DNA from 4 places in the Mixta mediterraneensis genome. Region 3 is predicted to be linked to each of the others. Evidence: predicted binding sites of a transcription regulator. Region 3 holds the regulator's gene; each other region holds the start of a gene.

Region 1 (7,798 bases), on a different contig from region 3:
CTGCTCCAGCCAGGATGAGTAGTTACCTTCCCACGGAATACCTTCGCCGCGATCCAGCTCCAGGATCCAGCCCGCGACGTTATCAAGGAAGTAACGGTCATGGGTGATGGCTACCACGGTGCCTTCGAAATCGTGCAGGAAGCGTTCCAGCCACGCCACGGATTCTGCGTCCAGGTGGTTGGTCGGTTCGTCCAGCAGCAGCATGTCTGGTTTTTCCAGCAGCAGGCGACATAGCGCCACGCGGCGGCGTTCCCCCCCTGACAGGTTGGCAATCTTCGCATCCCAGTCTGGCAGGCGCAGTGCGTCGGCAGCGCGCTCCAGCTGAGTATTAAGGTTATGACCATCGTGCGCCTGGATAATCTCTTCCAGACGGCCTTGCTCAGCGGCCAGCTTATCGAAGTCTGCGTCCTCTTCTGCATAAAGCGCATACACTTCGTCCAGACGTTTTAACGCGCCAACGACTTCTGCCAGCGCTTCTTCTACCGATTCACGAACGGTATGCTCCAGGTTGAGCTGAGGTTCCTGCGGCAGATAACCAATTTTGATGCCTGGCTGTGGGCGCGCTTCCCCTTCAATATCTTTATCGATGCCGGCCATGATGCGCAGCAGCGTGGATTTCCCGGCGCCGTTCAGGCCGAGTACGCCGATTTTCGCGCCAGGGAAAAAGCTAAGGGAGATGTTCTTCAGAATATGTCGCTTCGGCGGAACAACTTTGCCGACGCGGTGCATGCTATAGACGAATTGAGCCACGTTGTATTGAGCCTCTGGGTCTGTTTGTCGTTTGGATGATGTCGAAGTTTAGCCTTTTTCACCGTCTAATCACAGCCGGGGGGCGGGGATTCTTCCGTTGCGTGCCGCAGTTCAGGATAACTGTTTGATTTACGCACAAACTCAAGTCTATGCTGCATTTTTGCCTGATAAGCGGAGGAAGTTAGATGAGAGTGCTGATCGCAGCGGATGAAAATGCCTGGGGTGGATTGATTGCGTCGATTCGCCAGACTATGCCGGATGTCGAATTTGTCGCCTCGGCAGGCCATGCGGCTGAAAGCCTGGCGGGTTTTGACGCGTTGATTCCCGACATGTGCAAAGTGGATGCTCGCCTGTTAGCGACCGCCGATCGCCTGAAACTGATCCAGCAAGCCGGAACTGGCCTGGAGAGCGTGGATACCGCCGCGGCAAAACAGCAGGGCATTATGGTGGCGAACGTGCCTTCTCATACTTCCGGCAATGCAGATTCAGTGGCTGAACTTGGTATCTGGATGATGATTGGCCTCGCGCGTCGTCATCAGGAAATCGCGCAATGTCTGGCGCAGCAGCGTCTCGGCCAACCGGTCGGTATCGGTTTGATGGGCAAAACGGTTGGGCTGGTAGGATTAGGCGGCATCGGCAAAGCGCTGGCGAAACGACTGGCTCCCTTTGGGATGCGCATGATCGGTGTGAAGCGTGAAGCCGATACGGCATTTGCTGAAAAGCACGGACTGGATTGGGTCGGCGATATGACTCAGCTACCGCAGCTACTGGAACGCGCTGACTTTGTGGTACTCAGCCTGCCGGATAATGCGCAAACCCATAACATCATTAATGCGAACGCGCTGAATCAAATGAAGCACGGTAGCTTTTTGATTAACCTTGGTCGTGGCGGTTTGATCGACAAGCCGGCTTTTATCGCCGCGTTAGAAAATAAAACACTGGCCGGGGCCGGGCTTGATGTGTTCTGGCAAGAACCGCCTGCGCCAAATGATGTCGTATTTAGCTACAACGTTATCGCTACACCACATATTGGCGGCGTGACCGATATTTCCCTGGCCGGAAATGTGGCGGGCGTCTGTGATAACTTACGCCGCCTGCGGGATGGTGAAGCGATTGAAAACCGCTGGGCTTAATCGTTTATGGCAGGCGCAGCGGAATGTTTTGTTGCGTCAGCCAGTTTTTCAGCGCCTGATCCGGCGCGCTATCACTCACCAGCAGATCAAAACGCCGCAGTTCGCCAATGCGGGCGGGCAGCACTTTGCCATATTTGCTGCTGTCTGCCACCAGCACTCGCTGACATGCACGCAACATCGCGTGGTGTTTCATGGCTAATTCGTTGATGTTGTAGCAGGTTGCGCCTTGATCTTTATCGACGCCGGCCGCCGAGATAAACGCCAGGGTCGGACAGAGATCGTCAAGGATGGAATGCGCGCCAATGGGTGTGAACAGGGCATTATCGGCATGAAATTCTCCACCGCTTAAGATCACATTGCAGGCTGGTTTTTCTTTCAATGCCAGAAAGGTATTCATCGCGCAGCATATGGCCGTGAAGGGCAAAGTGTCAGGAATGGCATCAGCGATATAGGGCAGCGTGGTGCCGCAATCAAAAAATACCGTATCATTTTCACTAATCAAACTGGCGGCCGCCTGCGCCAGGCGCTGCTTTCTGGCGGCATTTTGCCCGTGCTGATCTGAGATGAAATAGTGCCCGGCGTGGCTTTTCGGATCGCTGACAATATAACCACCCAATAGCACTACCGTGGAGGCTGGCTCCGTCAAATCGCGGCGGATGGTCATCTCGGAGACGCCCAGCAGTTGTGCTGCGTCTTTCAGGTGCAGTTTGTCGGTGCGCTTAAGCGCCTGAGCCAGCTTATAAATGCGTTCGTCGCGCCGGGTTTCCATGGTCATCTCTGTGTGTTTAATATCCTGAAGTGGAAGGCGCCTGGCCGGAGACGATGGCGATGCCGGAACTTGTGCCAATGCGCGTTGCGCCCGCGTCAATCATCGCCTGCGCCGTTTGACGATCGCGCACTGCACCGGAAGCTTTCACCGCGACCTTGTCACCCACGCTGGCTTTCATCAACTGTACGTCTTCAATGCGCGCACCGCCATGGCTAAAACCGGTTGAAGTTTTCACAAAAGCGACCTGCAAATCACGACAAATCTCACAAATTTTAATGATTTGCGTCTGATCAAGCAGGCAGGTTTCCAATATTACCTTTAATGGGATCGCCCCGCAAACTTCGCGCACCGCAGCAATCTCCGCTGCCACCGCCGCCATATTGTCACTCTTCAGCCAGCCCACATTAATCACCATGTCGATCTCCTGCGCACCCGCAGCAATGGCGGCCTGGGTTTCAAAGACTTTCACCGTGGTTAGGGTTGCTCCCAGCGGGAAACCAATGACTGAACAGACTTTCACTTCACTGTCGGCCAGACATTGCGCTGCCAGTGGCACATAACCGGCATTCACGCACACCGCATAAAAATGATGCTGTCTGGCTTCGGCACAGAGACGACAAATTTGCGCTTCGGTAGCGTCAGCGGCGAGCAGAGTATGGTCGATATAGTCGGCGTAGCTCAGAGCAGGCAGGGTCATGACAATCTCCAGTTTGATGTTGTTTTGTTAAAATAATAACACTGAGCTATCGCGTCAATCTTCATTTTACCGTTTTAATAACCATTCCAGGATGTGGTTTTTGTCACAAAATTAACTTATGTGAATTGTTATTGTTACTTTTATAACATTTAAAGATTGAAAACTACCCGGGAGAAAATGATGGAGATAGCCGTTATTGGGTCGAATATGGTGGATCTCATCACCTATACCAACCACCTACCGAAGGCGGGAGAAACCCTGGAAGCGCCTGATTTTGCCATCGGCTGCGGCGGAAAAGGGGCTAATCAGGCCGTTGCGGCGGCGAAGTTGGGCGGTAAGGTCATGATGATCAGCAAAGTCGGTGACGATCTGTTTGCTCCTAACACGGTGGCGAACCTGCAACAGCAAGGTGTGGATACGCGCTATGTCACTACCGCGCCTGGCACTTCAAGTGGCGTCGCGCCAATTTTTGTCGATGAGCAGTCGCAGAACCGTATCCTGATCGTTAAGGGGGCCAATCAGCAGTTAAAACCCGCCGATATTGATGCCGCGGCTGATGCGCTGAAAGCGTGTCAGCTTATGATCCTGCAACTCGAAATTCCGCCTGAAACGGTCTATTACGCGATCGACTTCGCCCGTCAGCATGACATTAAGGTCATCCTGAATCCTGCGCCCGCCGTCGCGAATCTGGATATTCAGTACGCCTGCAAGTGTGACTTTTTTATGCCGAATGAAACCGAACTCGAAATTTTGACGGGTATGCCGGTCAGCAGCGATGAAGAGGTAAAACTTGCCGGGCAGTCGTTGCTTAAGCGTGGGCTGAAAAACCTGATCATCACTCTCGGCAGCCGGGGATCGCTATGGATGAGCAATGATGATCTGCATCAGGTCGCACCCGTAACGGTCAGGGCGGTGGATACCAGTGGGGCCGGTGATGCGTTTATCGGCTGCTTTGCTTACATGCTGGTAAAAACCGGCAATATCCTGGAAGCGATGCAGCAGGCGTCAGCGTATGCCGCCTGCAGTGTGACGGAGCGCGGTACTCAGCGCTCCTATCCCGACGCGGAAACCTTCCAGCGTTTTCTTAACGTTCACTGAGGTCGAGTCATGCAACAGAACATTGTTCAGCAACCTGATGGCTATTTGAATAAAACACCGCTGTTCCAGTTCATTTTGCTCTCTTGTCTGTTCCCTTTGTGGGGCTGTGCCGCGAGCCTGAACGACATCTTAATCACCCAGTTCAAAAGCGTTTTTGCCCTGAGCGATTTCGCCAGCGCCCTGGTGCAAAGTGCTTTTTATGGCGGCTATTTTCTGATTGCCATCCCGGCTTCGCTGGTGATCCGTAAAGCCAGTTATAAGCTGGCCATTCTGATGGGTCTGGCGCTCTATATTGTCGGTTGCGTACTGTTTTATCCGGCGTCGCATATGGCGACTTACACCATGTTCCTCGCGGCAATTTTTGCCATTGCCATTGGCCTGAGCTTCCTTGAAACCGCAGCGAATACCTATAGCTCAATGATTGGTCACCGCGATCGCGCCACCTTGCGGCTGAACATCAGCCAGACGTTTTATCCGATCGGGGCGTTAATGGGCATCGTGCTGGGGAAATATCTGGTGTTTCAGGATGGGGAAAGCCTGGCAAACCAGATGGCAGGCATGTCGGTCGATCAGGCTCATGCGTTTCGTCTGAGTATGCTGGAGCACACGCTGGAACCGTATAAATATCTGGTAATGGTGTTAGTGGTGGTCATGCTGCTGTTTATGTTTACCCGCTATCCACGTTGCAAGCCGGAAAGCAGCAAAGAATCACAGCCATCGCTGGGTGAAACCTTTCGCTATCTGGCCCATAACCGCCATTTTAAACGTGGCATTATGGCGCAGTTCCTCTATGTCGGCATGCAGGTGGCGGTGTGGTCATTCACCATCCGTCTGGCGCTGACGCTGGGCGCAACCAATGAGCGTCACGCTTCCAACTTTATGATCTACAGCTTTATCTGTTTCTTTATCGGTAAATTTGTCGCTAACTTCCTGATGACGCGCTTCCGGGCAGAAAAAGTGCTGATCGCTTATTCGGTGCTGGGCGTTTTGACGCTGGCCTATGTCATGCTGGTGCCCAACTTTACCGCCGTTTATGCCGCTGTCTTCGTCAGCGTATTGTTTGGACCCTGCTGGGCGACTATCTATGCGGGCACGCTCGCCACCGTGGACAATAAATACACTGAAGTGGCGGGGGCATTTATCGTTATGGCTATCGTCGGTGCGGCTTTCGTGCCCGCGCTGCAAGGCTTTGCTTCCGACCATCTGGGATCGATGCAACTGGCTTTTGGCGTATCGCTGTTGTGCTTTGCCTGGGTCGGTTTTTACTTCTGGGGCGAACTGCGCCATAAAAATCAGGCCATCGCGTCCGGGCGCCTGGTGGAGGAGCTGCAATGAAAACCCGTCTACCGTTACGTCGCGATCAGTTTTATGACACCCCCAGTACGCTGCTGCAAAGTGATGACTTTAAGGTTGAGCTATTCCGTTACCCGGCGGGCATTGAGGCCGTGCGTATAAACACGCGGCGCGGCAGTGTAATTGTGCTGCCCTTTTATGGGCAGATGATTTGGGATGCAAACTTTGACGGACATTCGCTAACCATGGGGCACAGTTTTAAACAGCCACTTGCGGGTTCTTCAATCATTGATACTTATGGCTGTTTTGCTTTTCACTCGGGCCTGCTGGCAAACGGCTGTCCTGCGCCTGATGACGACCATCCGCTGCATGGCGAAATGGCGTGTGCACGCATGGACAAGGCCTGGATTGTCCTGGAAGAGGGCAGGGTATCGCTGGAAGGCGAAACGGAATATGTGAAAGGGTTCGGCCATCACTATCTGGCGATGCCAGCGGTGCGTTTGTCCGCTAATGAACCACGGTTGCATATTGAGATGACGGTAAAAAACCTGGCGGGTGCGCCAATGCCTTTGCAGTATATGTGTCATCTCAACAGTGCATGGATAGAGCAGGGATATTTCCGGCAGTCCATTCCTGAAGATGCATTTGCATTACGCACTTCTGTTCCTGCTCATGTCCAGCCAACGCCGTCGTGGCGCGCCTATACCGCACAGTTGGCGCAGGATCCGCAATCCTTCAGACAGCTGGATAAGCCGGAAATGTGCGATCCTGAGATCGTCTTCTTCGCTGACGATCTGGCCCGCTATGGCGATGAAGTACAGTTTGAGCTGCACTCGCCGCAGGGTTACGCCTTAATGACGCGCTTTTCCACCTCGCAGTTTCCTCACGCAACGCGTTGGATGCTACACAATCACGATCAGCAGGTTGCCGCCTATATCCTGCCAGCCACTTGTCGGCCGGAAGGCTTTCGTGCCGCACAGCGCGCCGGTACGTTGATTGCGCTGGCACCCGGCCAGCAGCGACATTTTTCGGTTGAAACTGGCTTGCTGTAAGACTTATCAGGCAGCTGAAAAGCTGCCTTAAATCGCGACCAGTCCGCGCACGCCGTCCGTTTCCATGCTGTCACCACGGCCGCGCTGAACAATTTCACCACGCGACATTACCAGATAACTGTCTGCCAGCTCGGCCGCAAAATCGTAAAACTGCTCCACCAGCAGGATCGCCATATCACCACGCTGTGCCAGCTGGCGGATCACTGCCCCGATCTCTTTGATCACGGAAGGCTGGATCCCTTCGGTGGGTTCGTCGAGAATTAAGAGCTGCGGACGACAGGCCAGCGCCCGTCCGATCGCCAGCTGCTGCTGCTGTCCGCCAGAAAGATCGCCGCCGCGCCGCGATTTCATTTCAAGCAGCACTGGAAATAGCTGATAGATCTCATCCGGCACCTGTTTCGCCTGTGAAGCGGAGAAGCGCGACAGGCCCATCAGCAAATTCTCTTCTACCGTCAGGCGCGGAAAAATTTCACGTCCCTGCGGCACATAAGCGATGCCGGACTGCACGCGCTGGTGCGGTTTGCGCGCATTGATCACGTTTTGCTGCCAGCGAATTTCACCCGATTTGGCTGGGATCATCCCCATCAAACATTTCAGTAATGTGGTTTTACCGACGCCATTACGGCCTAACAAACAGGTGATTTCACCGATTTTTACCTCAAACGACAGGCCACGCAAAATATGGCTGCCACCGTAATATTGATTCAGTTCAGTAACTTGTAACATGTTAACGCCCCAGATAAACGTCGATAACCTGCTCGTTGGCCTGTACTTCGCGCAACGATCCTTCAGCCAGGACCTGACCCTGATGCAATACCGTGACGTGATCGGCGATGGTTTCGACAAAGCCCATGTCATGCTCCACCACCATCAGCGAGTGTTTGCCCGCCAGGCTGCGAAACAGTTCGGCGGTATAGTCGGTTTCGGCATCGGTCATGCCCGCCGCCGGTTCGTCCAGCAACAGTAGATGCGGCTCCTGCACCAGCAACATGCCGATTTCCAGAAA
Region 2 (7,798 bases), on a different contig from region 3:
GGTTCTCCGCTATCGGTACGTTACAATTATGTAATCAATGCAGCGTGAAACAGTTCCGGGTGCAGCACCTTTTTCTGATTGCCAGCGCCTTACTTTGTATGGCAACCAACCGCAGGTTGGCATGACATTGACAGCAGATTTGTGAATTTGTTGTAAAATAAAGAGTGAGTTAAGTTAAATTGAGGGCGAAATCATGGCAAATGGTTGGGCGTCTGAAGGGGCAGTACAAGAGCAGATCGACAGTACAGTTAACGATGAAATTACGCGCGTGCGTCAGTCTCTGGGCCATGGCGAAAGCGCGACGGAATGTGAAGCCTGTGGCGAACCTATTCCCGAGGCACGGCGACGTGCGCTACAGGGCGTACGCTATTGTGTGGCCTGTCAGGAGAAAATGGATAAGCAACAGAAAGGGGCTGGGCTGTTTAACCGCCGCGGCAGTAAAGACAGCCAACTACGCTAATACGCGCTTCAGGAGCCAGGCATGGCCAGGCCACTGCCGATAAACCAGGCTAAAAAACCCACGCCCGCAATAATAATGGCGATGGGAATCAGAATGCCAATTCTCATTATTTACCTGTTAATGACTGTTGTAAACGGGGTGCTAATGTTATCACGCTATTTGCAACACTGCGCGATGGGTTTTCAACATCGTGAATAACTGAAATTGTGTAGCGTCATCGACATCACGCGACGCTTCACCCTTCTTGTAAGTCAGGCGGTGGATTTGTCCAGGCTGCCGCCAGACCACGATCGCTGAGGCAATCAGCGCGCAATCTTCCGCGTTTTGCAGACACTCCACCGTCGCGTACTGCGATTCATCCAGCCCATTAATAAAAATGCTCGCCGCGCCAGCAGATAAAATGGTGCGCAGATCATCCAGCATCACGCGGCTGACCGAGCGTGAGTGAAACAGCGCTAACCGCTTCGTTGTCATCACAATCCCTTATATTGATGAAAATTCGTTTAGACGGTTTCAACACGCCGATGAAAAGCATTCTTTCTCTCTTTGCCAGACTGCCCGCTATGGCGGCAATCAGTACGAAAATGTGCTGCGCCACACCGCAAAAAACAAAAAATATCTGAATAATAAGCAACTTAACAGGTTGAGCATCTGAATTTCCGACAAATGCGAATTTGTGATCTCCAACAGGAGTAACGGGCAAATATTGCCATCAGGCTGGCGTCTCCGGCAGCCATCCAAAGGCTGAAGAATTCCTGCAAACCGTAGACTGCCTGTTAGGCGGGAACCGCTGGGTTTCCTGTAGGCCTCAACCTTACCAAGGAATAACAATGAACAGTGCCATTATTGCAGGTATCTTCTGGCATTTTGTCGGAGCTGCCAGTGCCGCGTGCTTCTACGCGCCTTTTAAACAGGTGAAAAGATGGTCATGGGAAACCATGTGGTCAGTGGGCGGTGTGATGTCATGGCTGATTTTGCCATGGGCGGTCAGCGCTGTATTACTGCCAGACTTCTGGGCTTATTACAGCAGCTTTAGCTTCTCTCAGCTGCTTCCGGTGTTCATTTTTGGCGCTATGTGGGGCGTAGGGAACATCAACTATGGCCTCACTATGCGCTATCTCGGCATGTCGATGGGAATAGGTATTGCTATTGGCATTACGCTGGTGGTGGGTACACTGATGACGCCGCTGATTCAGGGACGCTTTGGCGAGCTGTTTGCCTCAACGGGTGGGCGGCTAACGCTGCTGGGCGTGTTCGTCGCGCTGATTGGGGTGGCGATCGTGTCGCGCGCCGGTCTGTTGAAAGAGCGTGCGCTGGGCATTAACGCCGAAGAGTTCAACCTGAAGAAAGGCTTAGTGCTGGCGGTCACGTGCGGCATTTTCTCGGCAGGCATGTCGTTTGCCATGGACGCAGCAAAACCCATGCATGAAGCCGCCGCGCAGGCCGGTATCGATCCGCTCTACGTCGCGTTGCCTGGCTATGTCGTCATTATGGGCGGCGGTGCGCTGGTTAACCTGGCATTCTGTTTCTTCCGCCTGGCAACCAAACCCGGGCTGTCGGTGCGTAAGGATTTCTCACTGGCGAAACCGCTGCTGCTGGCTAACATCGCTTTTGCCGTACTCGGCGGCACCATGTGGTATCTGCGATTCTTCTTTTATGCCTGGGGCCACGCCAAAATCCCACCGCAGTACGACTATGTGAGCTGGATGCTGCACATGAGCCTGTATGTGCTGTGTGGTGGTTTGGTTGGGCTATTGATGAAAGAGTGGAAATCAGTCGGGCGTCGTCCGATTGGTGTGCTATCAATTGGCTGCGTCGTTATCGTCATCGCCGCTAACATAGTGGGCCTTGGCCTGGCGGCTTAACCTCAAAGCAATGGCGAGCCTGCAATGCAGGCTCGCTTTACGGTTTTGCCATATCGGTGGTTTGACTGGCGGGACGAGGTGCAAAGAAACGCTGGCGCCAGGCACTGGGCGTCAGACCTGTATCCCGGGTAAACACCACCGAAAAATAGTTGCTGTCATCAAAGCCACAGCGGGCAGCGACTTCTCCAATCAGACAATCCTGAGTACGTAACAGATATTTCGCCTGGCAGAGTTGCAACTGACGCAGGTAATGACCAACGGTCATACCGGTTTGCTGGCGAAAAAGCTGTTTAAGCGCGCGTTCATTTAGTTGATTTTGCTGACAAAATAGCGCCAGATCGAAAGGACGAGCAATCGCGCCTTGTAAGGCTGACATCAGCAAGTCGAGCTGTTCGCCTTCAGGCAGTGCCCACGGGCGATCGGCTGCATAACCATGACGACGTAAAATCAACGCCAGTTGCAGGAATAATGCTTCAGATAACTGTATCGAAAGCGGATCGGTTTTGCGGCTTTCACGCTCAAGCTGGGTAATCACGCTGCGCGCTAACGCCATACCGCGCGTCGTTAAGCGCCAGCAGCGGGCTCATCATCGCCTTGCGGTGGTAGCAGTTGATTCCACTCCAGCCCGAGACCAAAGCGGTCGCGACAGTACAGGATATTATCCAGCACCAGGTCGTTGACGCTATCGTAACTGTGGCAGTCATTATCGCGAATATAAAAGACGTCGCCGCAGGTGATTAGCCAGGGGCGATCGTTGAGGATATGCAGGCCATTACCGCGCCAGACGATAACAATCTCGCTGAACTCATGTCGATGAGGCGGAAAAGAGGGTTGAGGCATACGTTCGGCCACCGCCACCGGTAAACTGGCGGCGGGAAAGTAATCCTCTCGACTGAGTATCAACGTCATGGTTGACTCCTTTACAATATTTGTTGGCGCTCCGCGCGTGGAGCGCAGCCAAATTCGCGCCTGAACAGGGTAGAAAAATGGTTGCTGTCACCGAAACCGCACTGAAAAGCGATATCGGTAATACGCATGTCACTGTGCCGCAAGAGATGACGCGCCTGCAGCAGGCGTAACCGGTTGAGATAGCGCTGCGGCGTACTGCCGGTTTGCTGCTTCATCTGTCGATGCAGCGTGCGTAGCGACAGCGAAAACTGATCTGCCAGCGCCTCCCAGACAATATCATCACTGTAATGCTCATTCAGCCAGTCAAGCAATCGGTGTAACCGCGCTTCCTGATCCTGAGCCTGCTCATTGCGACAGGTCTCACGTAATAAAACCAGTAATTGTAAAAACAGCTGTTCCTGACGCGCCTGTTTTTCCAGCGACCACGCATCATCCTGCCGCATCTGGCTAACCACATTCAGCGCCTGAGCCATCACTTTGTGATTGATGCGCCAGTGCGAGGCATGCTGGCCTTCATCATCCACAGGCAGCAGCGCCTGCAACCCTGACAGAAAGCGAAACGCATCAGGGCTGCGATAAAGCACATTGGTCAGACAAAGATTCGCTGTTTGTTCATAAAGATGGCGATCGTGATCGCGCACAAAGCAGACGCAACCGGCACAGAGCGTTTGCGGCTGGCCATTAAACACATGAATTCCCGACCCCTGTTCTACTAATACTATTTCATGAAAATCATGATGATGTTCAGGAAAGGCCTGCTGCGGTACGCGAGGCTCAATAGCAATCGCGTAATCGCCTTCCGGGAAAAAATCAGCACTGTGTAGAATGGTCATGATCGCCTCTTGTTACTGTTAACAAAACTGTAACCGAGTCTAAACAGGCCGCCCGCACCTTACCTTGAATTTTTATCTTAACTCAGCAGGAATCATGCTGTTTATTCAAGAAATTCCCAGCAGATAACAGAATTGCGGCGAAGGTCACATCTCGTTCCTTGCTGCCTCTGTGATCTCTCTCACGAACTTCTTTGCAAGTCTGCCAGCGACAATGGCTCACTGGCAGTATGGGGAAGGTGGCAAAACTGCAAGGTTCCTACTCTGTGATCGTCAAATCACAGGAATAACACGCCATGAGTAAGCGAAATATCGTTGCCGTAGATTTAGGCGCTTCCAGCGGACGGGTAATGCTCGCGCAATGGGATGCAGCAGTCCGCCATCTCAGCCTGCGGGAAGTGCGTCGCTTCGCCAATCAGCGTCAGCGCCGTGTCGGTTACGACTGCTGGGATGTTGAACAACTAGAGCAGGAGATTCGCGCAGGTCTGGCGCAGCTTGATGCTGAAGAAACAGTGGCAGACAGTATTGGGGTCGATACCTGGGGCGTAGATATGGTGTTGCTCGACGCTCAGGGCAAGCGCGTCGGCGAAGCCGTCAGTTATCGTGATGCACGGACCCACGGCGTAATGGAACAGGCGCTGCGGGATTTAGGCAAAAACGCCATTTATAGCCGCACCGGCATTCAGTTTCTTCCTTTTAATACCCTGTATCAAATGCGGGCGCTGCATCAAATGCAGCCCGACTGGCAGGCTCGCGTGGCGCATGCCTTGATGGTGCCGGATTACCTGCATTATTGCCTGACCGGCAACATGAACTGGGAATATACCAACGCCACCACGACGCAGATGCTCAATATTGAGAGCGGTGAGTGGGATGCTGATCTGCTGGCCTGGGCGGGTGTCGATGCCAAATGGTTTGGCAAGCCGCAGGCGCCAGGTAATACCGTGGGTCACTGGCAAAGCGCCACTGGCGTACAGGTTCCGGTGATAGCTGTCGCCACGCATGATACCGCCAGCGCGGTGTTAGCGACGCCGCTGATACAGGACGATGCCGCCTATCTAAGTTCAGGCACCTGGTCACTGATGGGATTCGAAAGTTTACAACCTTATGCCTCTGAAACCGCGCTGCGCGCCAATGTGACCAATGAGGGCGGTGCAGAGGGCTATCGCGTATTAAAAAACATCATGGGGCTGTGGCTGCTGCAACGTGTTTGTAGAGAGCTGAATATCGACGACCTGTGTGCCTTAATTGCTGATACAACGCATGAGCCTGCGTGTCGTTCGCTGATTAACCCCAACGATTCGCGATTTATCAATCCCGACAGCATGGTCGGTGAAATCCAAAATGCCTGCGCCGAGCAGGGCATGCCGGTGCCGCAATCAGCGGCTGCCTTAGCGCGCTGCATTTTTGACAGCCTGGCATTGCTTTACCGTGAGGTGATTAACGAACTTGCGGCGCTGCGCGGCAAACCCTTCAGCCAACTGCATGTGGTTGGCGGCGGCTGCCAAAACCATTTCCTTAACCAGCTGTGTGCCGATGCCTGCCAGATTCCGCTGCTGGCTGGGCCGGTAGAAGCCTCAACGCTAGGCAATATTGGTTGCCAGCTTATTGCGCTGGGTGAATTCACCGACGTGGCAGATTTCCGCCGCTGCGTGGCAGACAACTTCCCGTTAGAAAAATTTGAACCGCAAACTAACAGCGCCTTTGCTGCCTGTCAGGCACGCTTCACGGCGCTGAGTCAACCTGCTAAGGAACTTGCTTATGACTAAGCTGATTGAACAAGCCTTTGAACTGGCGAAACAACGTTACGCTGAAACAGGAGTCGATGTTGAACAAGCCATTCAGCGTCTGGACAGCGTGCCTGTGTCTATGCACTGCTGGCAGGGTGATGATGTACGTGGATTTGAAAACCCGCAAGGTACGTTGACGGGGGGAATCTAGGCAACCGGTAACTACCCAGGCCGCGCCCGTAATGCAGAAGAACTGCGCGCCGATCTCGATAAAGCCTTGTCATTAATCCCAGGCCCCAGGCGCCTCAATCTGCACGCCATCTATCTTGAAAGCGATCAACCTGTTGAGCGTGATGCGATTGAACCTAAGCATTTCGCCAACTGGGTAGAGTGGGCAAAGCAAAACGGTCTGGGACTCGACTTCAACCCAAGCTGTTTTTCGCATCCGCTGAGTGCCGACGGCTTCACGCTGTCGCATGCTGACAAAAACATTCGTCAGTTCTGGATCGATCACTGTAAAGCCAGCCGTCACGTCTCCGCTTATTTCGGCGAACAGCTTGGTACACCGTCGGTGATGAACATCTGGGTACCTGATGGCATGAAAGATATCACGGTTGATCGTATGGCACCGCGTCAGCGACTGCTGAGCGCACTGGATGAGGTTATCGCCGAGAAGTTAAACCCTGCGCATCACATTGATGCAGTGGAAAGTAAGCTGTTTGGCATTGGCGCTGAAAGTTACACCGTGGGTTCCAGTGAGTTTTTCCTGGGCTACGCCAGCAGTCGCCAGACTGCGCTGACGCTAGATGCCGGTCATTTCCATCCAACGGAAGTCATCTCTGACAAAATTTCCGCCGCCATGCTCTATGTGCCACGCCTGCTGCCGCACGTTAGTCGTCCAGTGCGTTGGGACAGCGATCACGTTGTGCTGCTTGATGATGAAACGCAGGCGATTGCCAGCGAAATCGTGCGCCATCAACTGTTCGATAAGGTTCACATTGGCCTCGACTTCTTTGATGCTTCCATCAACCGCATCGCGGCGTGGGTTATTGGTACACGCAATGCGAAAAAAGCCTTACTGCGCGCCTTGCTGGAGCCAACGGATCGCCTGCGTAAGATCGAAGCGGAAGGCGATTACACCGCGCGCCTGGCGCTGCTGGAGGAGCAAAAATCTCTGCCGTGGCAGGCCGTGTGGGAAGCCTGGTGTTTGCGCCACGATGTCCCGGCAGATGCCAGCTGGTTAAGTGATGTGCGCCATTACGAACAACAAATTCTGAGTCAACGTTAAGGATTCACTATGCAAAGCATTCTTTCTTCCTGGTTTGTTAAAGGAATGGTTAAAGCCACCAGTGATATGTGGTTGAAAGGCTGGGATGAGCGCAACGGTGGGAACGTCAGCTTGCGTTTGCTGGAAGAGGAGGTGAAGCCTTTTGCCGCAGATTTCTATGCCGAACCACGCTGCATTGAGCTGACGCAACCCGCACCAGCGCTGGCCAACTGCTGGTTTTTAGTCACCGGTTCCGGCAAGTTTTTCCGTAATGTACAACTCGATCCGGCTGATTCTCTGGTTCTGCTGCAGGTCGATGACAAAGGTCTTTCGTATAAAATTCACTGGGGCTTAATCAATGGCGGACTGCCTACGTCGGAACTGGCATCGCATTTTCAGTCGCATTACGTACGCAAAGCGGTCAGTAATGGTGCCGATCGCGTCATCATGCACTGCCACGCCACCAATTTCATGGCGCTGAGCTATGTGGTTGAGCTGGATTCTGCACGCTTTACCCGTTTGTTATGGGAAGGCAGCACTGAATGTTTAGTGGTATTCCCGGATGGCGTCGGCATTTTGCCGTGGATGGTGCCCGGCACAGATGGCATCGGGGCCGCGACCGCAGAACAAATGGCATCACATACGCTGGTAATGTGGCCTTTCCACGGCATTTTCGGTACTGGCCCGACGCTCGACGAAGCCTTTGGCCTGATCGACACCGCTGAAAAATCGTCAGA
Region 3 (7,798 bases):
CCAGCCAGCGACCATGTTGTGGCCGCTGGCTCCATGCCAGAGACGAAATGGTATGCATCACATTCAGGTGTCCCAAAATGCGTTTTACATGCTGCTCCACAACCGTAATCGGCCCTTCATTGATATTTTCCGCCTCCTGTAGCACGTTGGTTTGTGAACCGTTACCGTCATATTCCAGCCGCTGCTGGCAGCGTTGCAATGCAATCTCGCACGACTGTAAATAGCGTTCCGCCAGCGCGGGTGTCAGCATAGTATGCTCGCGCGCGAGAATGGTCATGGCGTTGATGTGTTCTACAATGAACTGGCTATGCGTTACCCACATTCGCATATCTTTCAAATATTGAGAGTTGAAACCCGGCTCCTGCATCGCCTGATTCAGCGAGTTAAAGAGTGCATTGTGTGCCTGATTGACCAGTACGCGCTGATAAGCCAGCTTTTCAGCTGACTGTTCCGGGCCAAGCAACATGCGTAGTGCATCCTGATACGTTTCCAGCGCATCATGCGCGTTCTGGCGCAGCAAGCCGCTTTGCCACTGTGGCCAAAGCCACACCATGCCACCAAAGGCGATCAGGCAACCCATCAGGGTATCCATCAGTCGTGGTAGCAGGAACTGTGCGCCATTCAGCGACAGCGGTTGCAGTGAATATACCGCTGTGACGGTAAAACCAATGGTCGCCCAGCCATAAAATTTACGGGTAAACAGGTAACTGACGAAGGTGATAACGAGCATGATAAGCAGCACCAGCGATTCCGGTACGGCGAAGCGCAAAGTGGCAGCGGCAATCACTAAACCGGCAAATGTGCCGAGCGCGCGGTGTTGAATGCGTACCCGCGTAGCGCTGTAGCTATTCTGACTCACGAACATAATGGTCATCAGAATCCAGTAAGGTTTAGGAATATTGAAAAACATGGCCAGTGCGCTGCCCAACATCAGCATAACGGCAAAGCGGCCAGCAGTGCGCAGTGCAGCAGACTTGAAATTCAGATAACTACGCAGGGCGGGCAACAGCGGCAGGTGACGCTGACGATCGGCCATCAGGTCGCGCTGATAGAGTGGTTTTTGCGTGCGCAGGACGCGCGCGATACGGTTGAAATGATAAAGACAAAAGTTACCGACCGGGTTATCAGGGTGCTGGCGTGCAATTTTTTCCAGCGCGCCGAGCTGTTTATCCATGGCAAAGCGGTCGGGCAGTTGATGATAAAGAATGTTATCCGCCAGCACCCGAAGCCGGGACGAAATGGTTCTGGCATTCCAGCGGATCACCGCTTCCGCATGACTCTGCTCCACCAGCTTTTGCACCTCTTCCGGTTGATGCAGGCTGACAGAGATATGCTCCTGCAAATCCAATGCAACCTGAAAGGAACGCTTCAGGCGTTTATGGCTTTCATCGCCATTGGCCGACAACATATGCATCTGTTGATAACAGATGTTAATCAGATCGACCACTTTTTGTTGACGCGCCAGCAGCGGCGGCAACGCTTTTTCTGGATCGACGAATTGCGTCAGTAGCGTGTATTTCGCGTCGCAGTAATCGGCCAGCTCGCGATAGACCAGACTCAGGCTTTCACGCATCGGCTGCTCTTTCCACAGCCAGAACCAAAACCAGTTGAACAGGCCGTACCACAGCGTACCGCCAATATAGAGCAACGGCGGAACATACATCGGCATACGTCCCATCAGGCTCAGTGTGAAAATGGCGGCAATTAGCGAACCGGGCAGTAAACGCCCATGAAGCGGGCTGATTTCACCCGTCACGCCGAGCAATAAGGGTATGACAAGCAGAATGGCGGGTAGCGGAACGCCTTTCAGTGTCAGAAACTGCATAAGAAAACTGCCGAGCGCAAACAGGCTGCCGCCGACAATCAGGCGCTTAAAGAAGCGTTTATGGGGAGTATCGAGGCCAGCAATATTGCAGCAGGCAGGCACCAGCGAGAACAGCAGTCCCTTTTGCAGATCGCCAAACAGCCAGCCGAGTGCAACGGGCACGCAAAGGACCAGCGTCTGCCGCAGGGCGTAGTTAATTTCCGGATGATAGATGATTCGACGCCACATCAGCTCAGCGCAAATAATAACGGCGTGATGTTGCCATCACGCCGGGAGTGACAGGAATTAGCGGGTGCCGTAAACGACGATGGTTTTGCCGTGTGCTGAGATCAGGTTCTGATCTTCCAGCATCTTCAAAATACGGCCCACGGTTTCACGTGAGCAACCAACGATTTGGCCAATTTCCTGACGAGTAATTTTAATTTGCATGCCGTCGGGATGCGTCATGGCGTCTGGCTGTTTGGCCAGATTAAGCAGCGTTTGCGCAATGCGTCCGGTAACGTCAAGGAAAGCGAGGTTACCCACTTTTTCTGACGTTACCTGTAAGCGACGCGCCATCTGCGACGACAGTCGCATCAAAATATCCGGGTTTACCTGAATCAACTGACGAAATTTCTTGTAGGAAATTTCTGCCACTTCGCACGCGGTTTTCGCACGTACCCAGGCGCTACGTTCCTGACCTTCTTCAAACAGGCCAAGCTCGCCAATAAAATCGCCTTGATTCAAATAGGAGAGAATCATCTCTTTGCCTTCTTCATCTTTGATCAGAACCGCAACGGAACCTTTCACGATGTAGTAAAGCGTTTCAGCCTTTTCACCTTGGTGAATCAGCGTACTTTTGGATGGATATTTGTGAATATGGCAATGGGACAGGAACCATTCGAGTGTAGGGTCTGTTTGCGGTTTGCCGAGAACCATTCGCTATTATCCTCTGTTGTAATCGTGCCCAAAATACAGGGGACAATTTCCCTGTCAGGCGATGAAAGCTTCAAGCATTTTCCATTCTGGAAATTATTCGGGCTGCATTTGGCGCATGGCGCTTAATTCTTCCCGGCTTCGTCATCAGGTGACGAAAAATATTTTCAGCTCTGTTTGTAACACAGCTTTTGCCGACTGTCTTGTGTTGTCTCGCTTCAGCAAAGGGCGGATTTCTCTGGATTGCTGTTTACCAGGTGAAAGCGTACTCTGACGCAAATGATCAGGTTATGGAGGCTATATCATGCAGGCAAGAGTGAAGTGGGTTGAAGGTCTGACATTTCTTGGCGAATCGTCGTCGGGCCATCAGGTAGTGATGGACGGTAACGCTGGCGATAAAGCGCCCAGCCCGATGGAGATGGTGCTGATGGCAGCAGGGGGATGCAGCGCGATTGATGTGGTGTCCATTTTGCAGAAAGGCCGCAATGATGTAGTCGAGTGTGAAGTCAAACTCACTTCCGAACGTCGCGAAGAAGCGCCGCGTATTTTTACCCATATTAATCTGCATTTTATTGTGAGCGGCAAAGCGCTGGCTGACAAAGCGGTGGCGCGCGCTGTTGACCTTTCTGCCGACAAGTATTGCTCGGTGGCGATTATGTTAGGTAAAGGTGTGGAAATCACTCACAGTTATGAAGTGACAGAACTGTAGTTGCCGGAGGCCGATTTGTGGCCTCCCCCCTTATTCAATACGTTTGCCTTCCATGAGCCGTTTGACCAGCGGCCCCATAATTAACTCCATCGCCAGCCCCATTTTGCCACCCGGAACAACCAGGGTATTGATATGCGAGATGAACGATCCTTGCAACATCGCCAGCAGATAGGGGAAATCAATATCTTCAAGCGCCTGGAAATGGATAACCACAAAGCTTTCATCCAGCGACGGGATGCTGCGTGCGGCAAACGGATTTGACGTATCCACAGTGGGAACGCGCTGGAAGTTAATATGGGTGCGAGAAAATTGTGGCGTGATGAAGTTAATGTAATCTTCCATTGAGCGCACCACCGAATCCATTACGGCTTCACGAGAATGGCCGCGCTCGCTGGTATCACGTACCAGTTTTTGGATCCATTCCAGGTTCACAATCGGCACTACGCCAACCAGCAAGTCGACGTTTTCGGCCACGTTGTGTTGCGCGGTCATCACGCCGCCATGCAGCCCCTCATAAAACAGAATATCGGTATTGGCTGGCAGTGGCTGCCACGGCGTAAAGGTGCCGGGCACCTGATTCCACGGCACCGCTTCGTCATAGGTATGCAGGTATTTACGCGACTGACCCTGACCACTTTTACCATATTCAATAAAGGTTTGTTCCAGCAGACCAAAATCATTGGCTTCGGGGCCGAAATAACTGACATGACGTCCCAGATCGCGCGCTTTGCGGATAGCCATGTCCATTTCAGGTCGCGTGAAGCGATGAAAACTATCGCCTTCAAGTTCTGCCGCGTGCAGATCCCACTGCTGGAAAATCTTACGGAAGGCGAGGCTGGTGGTAGTGGTTCCTGCTCCGCTGGAACCGGTCACTGCGATAATTGGATGGCGGGCAGACATAGAAAAGCTTCCTGTGAGGTCGGGCGAAGAGCATTGTTAGCATGAATTCCTCGTTAACGCATTAGCCACGAAATTCATTGCGCGGCATGATATTTACCGTTTCATGCAGTTCGGACCACACTAATAGCACTTCGCCGCGCTCAAGCTGGCGGCGTACGTCAGCGACTTTGTCTTCCAGGCTGCGTTCATGCTCGCCATAGTCGGTTCCTTCGCGCAGCACGAAGGTTTCAATCAGATTTTCGAGGGTTTCGGGTGAAACCTCTTGCCAGGGAATAATCACAGATTAGCCATCCAAAAAAGGTGAAAGCCATTGTGGCACGCGCTGTTCCAGCCACAGTTGTGGCTGGAACAGCGTACCGCCAACAAATCCAACGTGGCCGCCATGCGACGTCATTTGATAAGTAATAGTGGCAGATAATTGGTTTTTTCGCGGGATCACGTCGCTACTCATAAACGGATCGTCTTTGGCGTGAATGATCAGCAGCGGTTTACGTACTGAATTTAATAGAGGCAAGGCGCTGGCGCGACGATAATAGTCGCCGGCATCCACAAAGCCATGCGCGCGTGCGGTAATAGCATCATCAAAATCGCGCAGACGGCGCAGCGCTTTGAGTTGGGTTAAATTCACCGGTAACGTTTCCGGCCATGCGCGTAGCTTGCGTTCAGCATTTTTTTTGAGTTGAGCCAGCAAATAGTATTGATAGAAGCGCGAAAATCCCTGCTCCAGCCGCAGGCTACAGGGTTCAAGCATCAGCGGCGCCGAAACAATGACACTAGCATCCAGCGCGGTATCCTCCCCTTGCTGACCCAGCAGGCAACCCAGCATATTGCCACCCAGCGAAAAACCTACTGCCGCTGTCGGAACGCGGCCCCAGCGAGTGCGCAGCCATTGCAAAAAAAAGCGAGCGTCTTCCGTTTCGCCTGAATGATAAATGCGGTTGAGTCGATTGGGTTCGCCGCTGCAGCCACGAAAATGCATCACCACCGCCAGCCAGCCGCGTGCCTGACACCTCGCCATCAGCCCATGTATATAAGGGCTATAAAAGCTGCCTTCCAGGCCATGAAACAACACTACGCGCGGCTTATGCTGTACCGGTTGTGGATCTTCGCTCCATGCCAAATCAACAAAGTCGCCGTCCGGCAGATCCAGCCGCTGCCAGTGCGGCTGCAAGGTGACATGGCGACGCAGCAGGCGTGGTAGCACGGTTTGCAGATGCGGATTACCGAAGCCAGCGAGTGCGATAAAGCGCTCATGCTGCTCATCCATAAATTTCATGTTGTAAAGCCTTGTCTGTTCCCTATCACACTGCTAGCTTCGATAGGTTTTTTGCTTGCCAGGGGTGAGGAGCACCCGATTTCCATGGAACTGAGTCTTTTTTTATCAATGTTGGGTTTTCTTTGGGTCGCTGCGATCACGCCAGGCCCTAATAATATGTTACTCACCGCTTCAGGGGCCAATTTTGGCTTTCTGCGCACCATTCCCTTGATGATCGGCATCATGATCGGCATGCAGGTGATGCTATTGATGGTGGCGTTTGGAGTGGGTGGCTTAATCCTGCTTTACCCTTCACTGCACTTAATTCTGAAGATTGCCGGTAGCCTGTATCTGCTATGGCTGGCATGGAAGATTGCGACCGCGACTTATGAAAAGCTGGAAACCGATACGGCTCGTGTCGCCCCGATGCCTTTCTGGCAAGGAGGGTTGCTGCAATTGATCAATCCCAAAGCGTGGCTGATGGCGCTGGGAGCGGTGGCCAGTTTCAGTCTGGCGGGAGAGGCGTATCGCCATTCGGTGATGGCGATCAGTATCGGTATGTTTATTGTGAATCTGGTTTCAGGGGTGATCTGGATGGGTTTTGGCACCCTGATTGGCCGTATTCTGCGCAGCCGACGCGCCTGGACCCTCTTCAATGTAGCAATGGGGGTGTTAACCGCCGCCTGCGTATTATTAATCTGGCATTAAGCTCATGGGAAGCGCGTTCAACGCGTTTTCAGGACAACGCTTCCCGTCTTTTCTGACTGCTTTTGTATTTGCGAATTTCTTCTTAGTTTTGCAGATGATGATCTAAGGACTTATTTTTATTAGGGATAATTTTTAATTCCTTTGTGAAATTAATCGTTACAGGGAAACTGCCCGCATCGCAAAAAATTGGGGTGCAGCATCATGGCAGTGAAACGACGATTAACAGTTTTAGCAGCAGCACTGGCACTGCTGACTTTTCAGGCAGAAGCGGTGAATGTCACCGTGGCGTATCAAACCTCGGCTGAACCAGCCAAAGTAGCACAGGCAGATAACACCTTTGCCAGAGAAAGCGGTGCAACCGTTGACTGGCGCAAATTTGATAGCGGCGCGGGAGTATTGCGTGCACTGGCCTCTGGCGACGTACAGATTGGTAATATCGGCTCCAGCCCGTTAGCGGTAGCAGCCACGCAGCAGCTGCCGATTGAAGCTTTCCTGCTGGCTTCTCAGCTTGGCAATTCCGAAGCGTTGGTAGTGAAAAAGAGTATCGCCAGCCCGAAAGATCTGATCGGTAAACGTATTGCCGTTCCGTTTATTTCCACCACCCATTACAGCCTGCTGGCCGCGCTAAAGCACTGGGGCATTAAGCCGTCGCAGGTGCAGTTAGTTAATCTCCAGCCTCCCGCCATTATTGCCGCCTGGCAACGGGGCGATATTGATGGTGCATACGTCTGGGCGCCCGCCGTTAATCAGCTTGAGAAAGAGGGCAAAGTGCTGACTGATTCCTCACAGGTCGGAAGTTGGGGATCGCCAACCCTTGACGTGTGGGTGGTGCGCAAAGACTTCGCCGCGCAGCATCCTGACATCGTCACGGCTTTTGCCCGCAGCGCGCTTGAGGCGCAAAAAACCTACATCGCTAACCCTGAACAATGGCTGAAGCAGCCGGATAACCTGAATAAATTGTCACGTCTGAGCGGTGTGCCGGCAGCGCAAATACCCGGTCTGGTGAAAGGCAACACTTATCTCACCGCACAGCAGCAGGTTGAGCAGCTGAGCAAGCCGGTCAACACAGCAATTGTTGATACCGCGCAATTCCTGAAAGAGCAGGGGAAAGTGCCGCAGGCAGAAAGCGATTACAGCAGCTTTGTCACCACGCGTTTTGTTGCGCCATTAGCCAAACCGTAAGCCCACAGGTAAGGAGCAACCATGCTACGCATTTCGCATCTTAATGCCCGTTACGCTGGTCAACCCGTCTTGCAGGACATCAACCTGCAACTGGATAACAGTGAGCTGCTGGTTGTACTTGGCCCGTCTGGCTGTGGCAAAACCACGCTGCTCAACCTGGTTGCCGGCTTTCTGCCGGTTGAATCTGGCAGTATCACGCTGGATGGCAAGGTAATTAACGGACCGGGCGCAGAGCGTGGCGTGGTATTTCAGCATGAAGGGTTATTGCCATGGCGCAACGTGCTGGATAACGTTGCGTTTGGTT
Region 4 (7,798 bases), on a different contig from region 3:
GTAAAACATTGCAGCAATGCACGCGATACGACGGTTTTTCCTACAGCCGTATCGGTGCCCGTGATAAATAGTGTTTCCACCTCATTCTCCTTCGGACTTGGTTTCATTCGACAATAAACCTTTGGTGCGAAGGCGCATTTTAAGTAAAGGGATAGGTAAGCAATTTGCGTTAGCGCAAAGTTCAGTCAGGCTTAACCTTGTAATAGCTTTACCAGCAGATGCCCGCTATAAAGCGCATCTTTAACCAACGCCGCGGCACCCAGGGTGCCTGGCTCCCGAAACTCAGTTGACGTAAGTTGTATACGGGCGCTGTATGCTGGCAGTGCCTGTTGATAAATGGTCCGGCTAACGGCCGGAAACAGGACGTCGGCGGCCTGATTAAGCGGAGAACCGATAAGAATTTGTTGTGGATTAAAGATATTAACCATCATTGCCAGCATGCGGCCAATATGTTGGCCAACGCTGACGATGGCATCATGTGACAGCCGATCGCCGGCTTGTGCCGCAGTGCAAAGTGATTCAAGTGTTAACGCCTGCTGATGCAACGCATTCTCCGGTTGTGATGCCAGTCGTTGCGCGACCAGCGTCAATAAGCTGCCAGTGCTGGCGACCGTTTCAAGACAACCATGATTCCCGCAGTAACATTGTTTGCCATCAGGATCGATTTGGGTATGGCCAATTTCAACCAATGCGCGACCGCTTTTATGTAGCAATTTGCCACCGCTAATCACGCCTGCCCCGACCGTTTCATCAATGACAATCTGGATCACATCCTGCGCGCCGCGCGAGGCGCCAAACAGCGATTCGGCTAGCGTCCAGGCAGAAATATCATGCTGAACGAAAACCGGTAATCCGGTACGCGCTGCCAGGGTGTCGCCCAGTGGCATATCCTGCACGTCATAGCCCGGCAAGCGATGTACCACGCCCGAGGCCGCATTAATTAAGCCGGGTAAGGTGATAGCAATTGCTGTCAAACGTTCCAGCTTTTGCTGGTGGCGGATAAAAAAAGCATCGACTTCTTTTATCAGGTAAGCCAGTAATGGCTGCTCTTGTGCAGCGGGTAACGGCCGACAATCTTCAACCAGTGAACGGCTGCTAAGATCGCGTAGTGTGATTGTCATCTCGCCGCGATGCAGGCGTATAGCTAAATAGTGCCAGGCTTCGGTATCCAGTATTAAACCAATCGCGGGTCGCCCACGACTGCCTGGCTCCTGAAACTCTGTTTCCTGTACCAAATGCGCTTCCAGCATTTCACGCACAATTTTTGTGATGCTGGCTGGCGCAAGCTGCGCTCGTTTGGAGAGTTCGATACGCGAGATGGGACCATAAAGGTCAATCAGTCGGTAAACGACGCCCGCATTGGTCTGCTTAATTTGGTCAATATGGCCAGGTTGACTGTCCAGATTCACACCCTGCCCCCGGTTATTTTCGAGCTTCTAAATAAACATGAGATATGGTGAGGCAGATTACGCAGAAGCGTCAAATATTTGACTGGAAATGTGATTTATCGCACATAAACCTTTGGGAACGCAGAATTAATTTGCTGAACCCCGCCCCAGAAGCTGCATCATTCTATCCATCTGTGCATTTATTTCCCGCTCTCCCGACCAGACTAACCACAGCTCTGATAACGCATCACTTTCTTCCAGCGGCAACCAGATAACATCGGCCAGTCGTGCCCGGCGAAAGGAGGCGGGCAATATCGACACGCCCAATCCGGTTGCTACTAAACCCAAAATCGTCATTGCTTCGCCCACTTCCTGAGTAATGTAGGGCTTGATCTGGTAGCGATGCAGCAGTGCCAAAATTTCACTGTAAAGCGCGGTGCCGCCCAGCGGATCGAAAAAAACAAAAGGCTCAGCCGCCAGATCGCGAACCGAAATTTTTTCCGCATCAGCTAAGGGATGAGCCCAGTGCACTACCGCATAAAGCGGCTCACTGAGTAACAGCTGATGGCGCAAATCGGCTGGTAGCGGGGTATTACGCATGATCCCCAGGTCGAGGCGGCCATCGTGCAGCGGCGCCAGTTGCTGACGCGTGTTAATTTCCTGCATTTGAATATGCACGCTCGGCCAGCGCTGGCGAAACTGATACAACGCGTCAGAAAGCACTCCCGTAAACGGGGCGGATGAGGTAAAACCGATGCGTAATTCCCCTTCTTCACCACGATGCAATCGCGCTGCGCGCGCTGCTGCCTGCTCCACCTGCAACAAAATGACGCGCGCGTCTTGCAATAGCTGCTGCCCGGCGGCGGTTAGCTGCACGCTGCGATTGGTGCGATTGAACAGCTGCGCCCCCGTTTCGGCCTCCAGCTGTATGATTTGCTGACTAAGCGGCGGCTGCGAAATATTTAAGCGCTGAGCGGCACGTCCAAAATGCAACTCTTCTGCCACCGCAACAAAGTAACGAAGATGACGAAGCTCAATATTCATATTTAATACGTCTTATTTGAGATTATTAATATATTAGACAACCTAATCCAGCTTTTCTAGAGTGAGCATCTATTACTAAAAATGAGGAAATTCCGTGAGTCGCTCTTCCCAGGCTGTGATACTCAATGATGACGAGCTATCCCCTTCGCCTGATCCCACGTCGTCGTCAGGCTGGATTGAACGGGGAACGCCGCAATTTATGCGCGTCACCCTGGCGCTGTTTTCTGCCGGTCTTGCCACCTTTGCGCTGCTTTATTGTGTTCAGCCTATTCTGCCTGTCTTATCACAACAGTTCGGTGTATCACCGGCGGCAAGCAGCATTTCGCTCTCTATTTCTACCGGGCTGATGGCGTTGGGTTTACTGATAACCGGCCCGCTTTCCGATGCCATTGGTCGAAAATCGGTAATGGTTACAGCCCTGATGCTCGCGGCGATTTGTACGCTGATTTCGGCGTGTATGACCAGCTGGCACGGGATTTTATTAATGCGTGCGCTGATTGGTCTGTCTCTGAGCGGTGTAGCCGCAGTCGGGATGACCTACCTGAGCGAAGAAATCCATCCTGGTATGATCGCTTTTTCAATGGGCCTGTACATCAGCGGGAATTCAATTGGCGGGATGAGCGGCCGCTTGCTTAGCGGCGTAATCACGGACTTCTTTAACTGGCGCATTGCGATTGCGGTGATCGGCTGCTTCGCGTTGGCATCGGCCTTAATGTTCTGGAAAATTCTACCGGCATCGCGCCATTTTCGTCCTGCTTCGCTTCGGCCACGCAGCCTGTTTATCAATTTTCGCCTGCACTGGCGCGATCAGGGTTTACCGCTGCTGTTTGCCGAAGGCTTTTTGCTTATGGGGGCGTTCGTCACTTTATTCAATTATATTGGCTATCGACTGTTAGGCGCGCCCTGGCACCTCAGCCAGGCGGTGGTCGGCTTGTTGTCGCTCGTTTATCTGACGGGATCGTGGAGCTCACCGAAAGCCGGTGCGCTTACCAGTAAGTTGGGTCGTGGTCCGGTCATGTTGGGCGCAACCGCAATCATGCTGACCGGCCTGCTTATTACCTCTTTTAATTCGATATGGCTGATTTTTGTTGGAATGATGCTATTCACGGCCGGTTTTTTTGGCGCTCACTCAGTCGCCAGCGGCTGGATTGGGCCTCGCGCCCGGCGGGCAAAAGGCCAGGCTTCATCGCTCTATCTTTTTAGCTACTATGTCGGTTCCAGCGTGGCCGGAACCCTGGGCGGCGTGTTCTGGCACAGCTACGGCTGGGCAGGCATTACGCTATTTATCGCTGCGCTGCTGCTGCTCGCATTGCTGGTGGCCTGGCGTTTGCAGTGCCGCAAACTGTAGCTAAATTAATCATTTTTCCGAGGGCGCATCCGCGCCCTTTTTTATGCCCAGCCAATAAGTCACCTGTTTATCAGGACCATGCAAAACAAAACCCTCATTTCCCGCTATAATCGTTTCCATTCCAACGATAAATGTAATTTTTATTTTTCACAGCAATGAGGTGTCTATGGCTACTTACTATTACGTAAATAAACAGGCGGGTTATAACGATAATCACGTCGTTCATGCTTACGGATGTAAATACCAGCCATCCCTGCAAGACAGGTTGTTTTTAGGGAGTTTCTATACCCCGACAGCAGCGATTCAGCAAGCACGAAAATATTATCCCGGCGCGTTGGGCTGCGATAACTGTTGCCCGGTCACGGTAAAAAAAAACCTGAACGTCCAGTATAGCGTGGGCCTAAAGCATATGGTCAGCCTCTGATAATCGCCTGCCCGCCGCGGCAGACAAAAAGCGCGGCCGCTGCGTCAATTTGTTAAGTAGTTTTCGTATTTTCCGTTATGTTAGCCACTTTGATACGTTTTATCTGAGATTAATATGCGGGGAAAATTTGCGGCTTCACAGATTGCGCTACACTGGCTCACGTTCTTGTTGATAGTGGTTGCGTATTCCGCCATTGAGTTACGTGGTTTTGCTCAGCGCGGATCCTGGCAGGGCTACGCACTGATCATCACACATTTCAGCGCCGGGGCAACGGTGCTGGTCCTGATGCTGGCCCGGCTGCTTTTACGCATACGCCATCGCACGCCTGAAATTCTGTCCTCTGCGCCGCGCTGGCAAACGGGTCTGGCACATCTGATCCATACGCTGATGTATGCATTGTTTATTACCCTGCCCGTTTTAGGGCTGACTTCACGCTATCTGCGTGGCCGTGACTGGTGGTTATTCGGCGTTTCCATGCCGGTAGCCAGCGAGCCCCGTTTCGATCTGTCTGATACCCTGACCGACTGGCATGAAACGCTGGCGCCGCTGGGTTACTGGCTGGTGGGACTGCATGCCGTCGCGGCGCTGTTTCATCACTATTTTCTGAAAGACAACACGCTGCTGCGTATGATGCCTCGCCCCCGTCGCGATCAATAACCCCAGGCTATCGCCCTTGATGAGGGCGATAACAATTATTCAGCAATAAAACCGTGCTTTGAGGTTTCGCAATCGGCTTTCTTCATCCACAATAGTCACATATTTGTGATGCACGTCACTTTCGCTGGATGCCCGATGTCATCCAATTTCGCTGTTCTGACTAATTGACTCTTCATGCAATCAACTACTGTTTCCCGTAAAACGGCCTGGCTGCGCGTGGTGCTGCTGGCAATTGCCGCGTTTGTATTTAACACCACTGAATTTGTGCCTGTTGGCCTGTTATCCGATATTGCCGCTGACTTTTCGATGAAAACCGCTGATGTCGGCATTATGCTGACGATTTACGCATGGGTTGTCGCGCTGCTCTCACTACCGCTGATGCTACTGACGCGGAACGTCGAACGGCGTTTGTTGCTGGCGATCCTGTTCCTGATCTTCATCGGCAGCCATATACTTTCAACCTTTGCCTGGGACTTTAACTCGCTGATCGTCTCACGTATCGGCATTGCTTTGTCGCATGCGGTGTTTTGGTCGATTACTGCTTCACTGGCGATACGTGTCGCGCCGGCAGGGAAAAAAACACAGGCACTGAGTATGCTGGCGACCGGCACCGCTTTAGCCATGGTTTTAGGCGTGCCAATTGGCCGCGTGGTTGGGCAATATCTTGACTGGCGTACCACCTTTGGCATGATCGGACTCTCTGCCTTAGTCCTGATGATTATGCTGGCGCGCATTCTGCCGCGTTTACCGAGTGAACATACCGGCTCGCTCAGCAGCGTCCCGATGCTGTTCCGGCGCCCCGCGCTGGTTAGCATGTATTTGCTGGTGACGCTGGTTGTCACGGCGCATTACACTGCATACAGCTATATCGAACCTTTTATGCAGGTAGTGGCGAATTCCGGTGAAAACTTCACTACGCTGCTGCTATTGCTGTTTGGCTCGGCGGGGATATTAGGCAGTCTCCTGTTTAGTTCGCTGGGTAACAAATTTCCCTCTGCGCTGTTAATCGCGGCTATCGCCTTAATCACTCTGTGCATGGGATTATTGATTTTCGCTGCGGTTCGTCCTGCCACCATCTCAACGCTTTGCGTCATTTGGGGCATGTCAATGATGATGATTGGTCTGGCTATGCAGGTGCGGGTGTTATCGCTGGCGCCGGACGCAACAGACGTTGCGATGTCATTGATGTCAGGAATTTATAATATTGGCATTGGCGCGGGCGCGTTACTGGGGAACCAGGTCAGCGTGCATATGAAAATGGCTGATGTGGGTAATGTAGGCGGAATCATTGGCCTGGTTGCATTGCTGTGGTGTGTTTATATCTTCCGTCGTTATCCTCAGTTACGCTCTAACGGCTAAGAAAAAAGGCTTCAGATAAGTCGCCTTATCTGAAGCCTGCTTAATCAACTACTTATAAATAACTGCGGTGCCATGTAGGTTGTTGCTGCCAGAGGTCGAAGTGATGCGGAAAGACTTTGCGCCTGCATCGCTGGCCTTATCTGACAATTGCTGTTCCAGTGAGGTCAAATTGGTACTGCCGGTGGCGCTAATCACGCCGATTTTTTGTTGATCCATCGGTGCTTCACGAACTTCTTGCGCAGCCAGTGATGCAAATGAAACGCTGCTTAGCGCGAACGCCAGCACAGCAATGTTCAAACTTTTCATAACGAACCCCTTCTTAACTTTTCAATTACTGATAAATCACGGCGGTGCCGTGTAATTTGTTCTGACCGGTTGTTGAGGTGATGCGGAATGATTTCGCACCTGCAGCCTCCGCTTTCGCATTCAGCTGTGCTTCGATTGAATCCAGGCTGCTGCCCCCCTGAGCTGAAATGGTGCCAATTTTTTGTTGATTCAGCGGATCGCTGGAGACTTGTTCTGCGGCAAAAGCGCCAAATGTCAGGGAAGAAAGCGCAACGGCGGCCAGCGTGATTTTGATACTTTTCATAATTTACTCACTTATAAATCAGGTTTTAGAATCGGCGTCGAAAATTAATTAACGAACGTTAAATAAATGATAGAGCTGAACCCCAGGCATCGTCAATATTTTTTTAACGAACGTTATTTTAATAAAAATCGTGTAAGCGCTGGATTTATCGCCCTTTTTACTTTAACCACAGGAGCGAATGGCTTGTGGTAACGCACAAATTGCCAATGCACCTACGTCACACTGGCAGACCGCCTTGCATATTTATTTAATGATCGGTAATTTAATGAGGTGTTTTCACAGCAGAGAGGATGTATGAGCCAGCTACCAGATGGTGATGTGAAGAAATGTCGGGGCCGCCCAAAAGTGTTTGACCGCGAAGCTGCACTGGATAAAGCACTGACACTTTTCTGGACACATGGCTACGAAGGCACATCGCTGGCGGATTTAGTTGCCGCGACGGGCGCAAAAGCACCTACGCTCTATGCTGAGTTTGTTAATAAAGAGGGCCTGTTCAGAGCAGCGATGGAGCGCTATATAGAAAAATTCAGCGCTTACCGTGAAGCTGCACTTAACGATGACAAACTGCCGGTTGATAAAGCGATTGAAGGCTATTTTCGTGCTACTGCCGCCTGCTTTACCGATCGGAATTCACCTTCAGGTTGCTTTTTCATTTGTACCTCAACAGCTCTGTCTGCATCGTCGAGTGAGATCGCAACGATGCTGCAACAGCAGCACCAGTCACAGGAAATGACGTTAAGAGGTTTTTTAACCGCTCGCAGGCAGCGCCACGAATTAGCCCCTACGGTGAATATTGACGCCCTTTCACGTTATCTCGCCTGTATGCTGCAAGGCATGTCGGTGCGCGCCCGCGAAGGCGCATCGCGCGAAGACTTAGACAGCATTATCGATACGCTTATGGCGATGTGGCCAACGTTGACTGGATTATGTCAGCAGAAAGTTTAAAAACAGGGCGGATATACCGCCCTGTTTTTTGTGCACAGGAACCC

The links. Region 3 encodes CRP, which controls carbon source genes, mostly activating them, when cyclic AMP is high. Its sites were predicted from a motif close to ATGTGANNNNNNTCACAT; they were not measured.
Region 1: the regulator CRP is predicted to act here: its motif matches at 3,441-3,458, upstream of deoC (deoxyribose-phosphate aldolase).
Region 2: the regulator CRP is predicted to act here: its motif matches at 4,200-4,217, upstream of rhaS (HTH-type transcriptional activator RhaS).
Region 4: the regulator CRP is predicted to act here: its motif matches at 4,965-4,982, upstream of QRY16_RS01430 (sugar transporter).

The regions. Positions count from the first base shown of each region.
Region 1 is NZ_JASUAZ010000043.1:13,441-21,238, reverse strand. It holds gene ettA (energy-dependent translational throttle protein EttA) at 1-750, opposite strand, end outside; gene QRY16_RS18115 (2-hydroxyacid dehydrogenase) at 936-1,883, shown strand; gene deoR (DNA-binding transcriptional repressor DeoR) at 1,888-2,652, opposite strand; gene deoC (deoxyribose-phosphate aldolase) at 2,669-3,349, opposite strand; gene rbsK (ribokinase) at 3,530-4,447, shown strand; gene fucP (L-fucose:H+ symporter permease) at 4,457-5,782, shown strand; gene QRY16_RS18090 (aldose 1-epimerase family protein) at 5,779-6,792, shown strand; gene urtE (urea ABC transporter ATP-binding subunit UrtE) at 6,820-7,518, opposite strand; gene urtD (urea ABC transporter ATP-binding protein UrtD) at 7,520-7,798, opposite strand, start outside.
Region 2 is NZ_JASUAZ010000001.1:292,083-299,880, forward strand. It holds gene QRY16_RS01360 (DksA/TraR family C4-type zinc finger protein) at 194-460, shown strand; gene QRY16_RS01365 (YoaK family small membrane protein) at 469-567, opposite strand; gene QRY16_RS01370 (hypothetical protein) at 611-934, opposite strand; gene rhaT (L-rhamnose/proton symporter RhaT) at 1,291-2,325, shown strand; partial or broken gene rhaR (HTH-type transcriptional activator RhaR) at 2,363-3,234, opposite strand; gene rhaS (HTH-type transcriptional activator RhaS) at 3,246-4,067, opposite strand; gene rhaB (rhamnulokinase) at 4,361-5,833, shown strand; partial or broken gene QRY16_RS01395 (L-rhamnose isomerase) at 5,826-7,082, shown strand; gene rhaD (rhamnulose-1-phosphate aldolase) at 7,092-7,798, shown strand, end outside.
Region 3 is NZ_JASUAZ010000020.1:2,350-10,147, reverse strand. It holds gene QRY16_RS13010 (YccS/YhfK family putative transporter) at 1-2,053, opposite strand, end outside; gene crp (cAMP-activated global transcriptional regulator CRP) at 2,111-2,743, opposite strand; gene QRY16_RS13000 (OsmC family protein) at 3,045-3,449, shown strand; gene QRY16_RS12995 (phosphoribulokinase) at 3,480-4,349, opposite strand; gene QRY16_RS12990 (YheU family protein) at 4,411-4,629, opposite strand; gene QRY16_RS12985 (hydrolase) at 4,633-5,625, opposite strand; gene QRY16_RS12980 (LysE family translocator) at 5,710-6,312, shown strand; gene tauA (taurine ABC transporter substrate-binding protein) at 6,514-7,494, shown strand; gene tauB (taurine ABC transporter ATP-binding subunit) at 7,516-7,798, shown strand, end outside.
Region 4 is NZ_JASUAZ010000001.1:300,825-308,622, reverse strand. It holds gene bioD (dethiobiotin synthase) at 1-80, opposite strand, end outside; gene mlc (sugar metabolism global transcriptional regulator Mlc) at 192-1,409, opposite strand; gene QRY16_RS01450 (LysR family transcriptional regulator) at 1,536-2,432, opposite strand; gene QRY16_RS01445 (multidrug efflux MFS transporter YnfM/SxtP(Kp)) at 2,527-3,780, shown strand; gene QRY16_RS01440 (hypothetical protein) at 3,947-4,204, shown strand; gene cybB (cytochrome b561) at 4,319-4,861, shown strand; gene QRY16_RS01430 (sugar transporter) at 5,036-6,220, shown strand; gene bhsA (multiple stress resistance protein BhsA) at 6,269-6,526, opposite strand; gene bhsA (multiple stress resistance protein BhsA) at 6,552-6,809, opposite strand; gene QRY16_RS01415 (TetR/AcrR family transcriptional regulator) at 7,104-7,754, shown strand.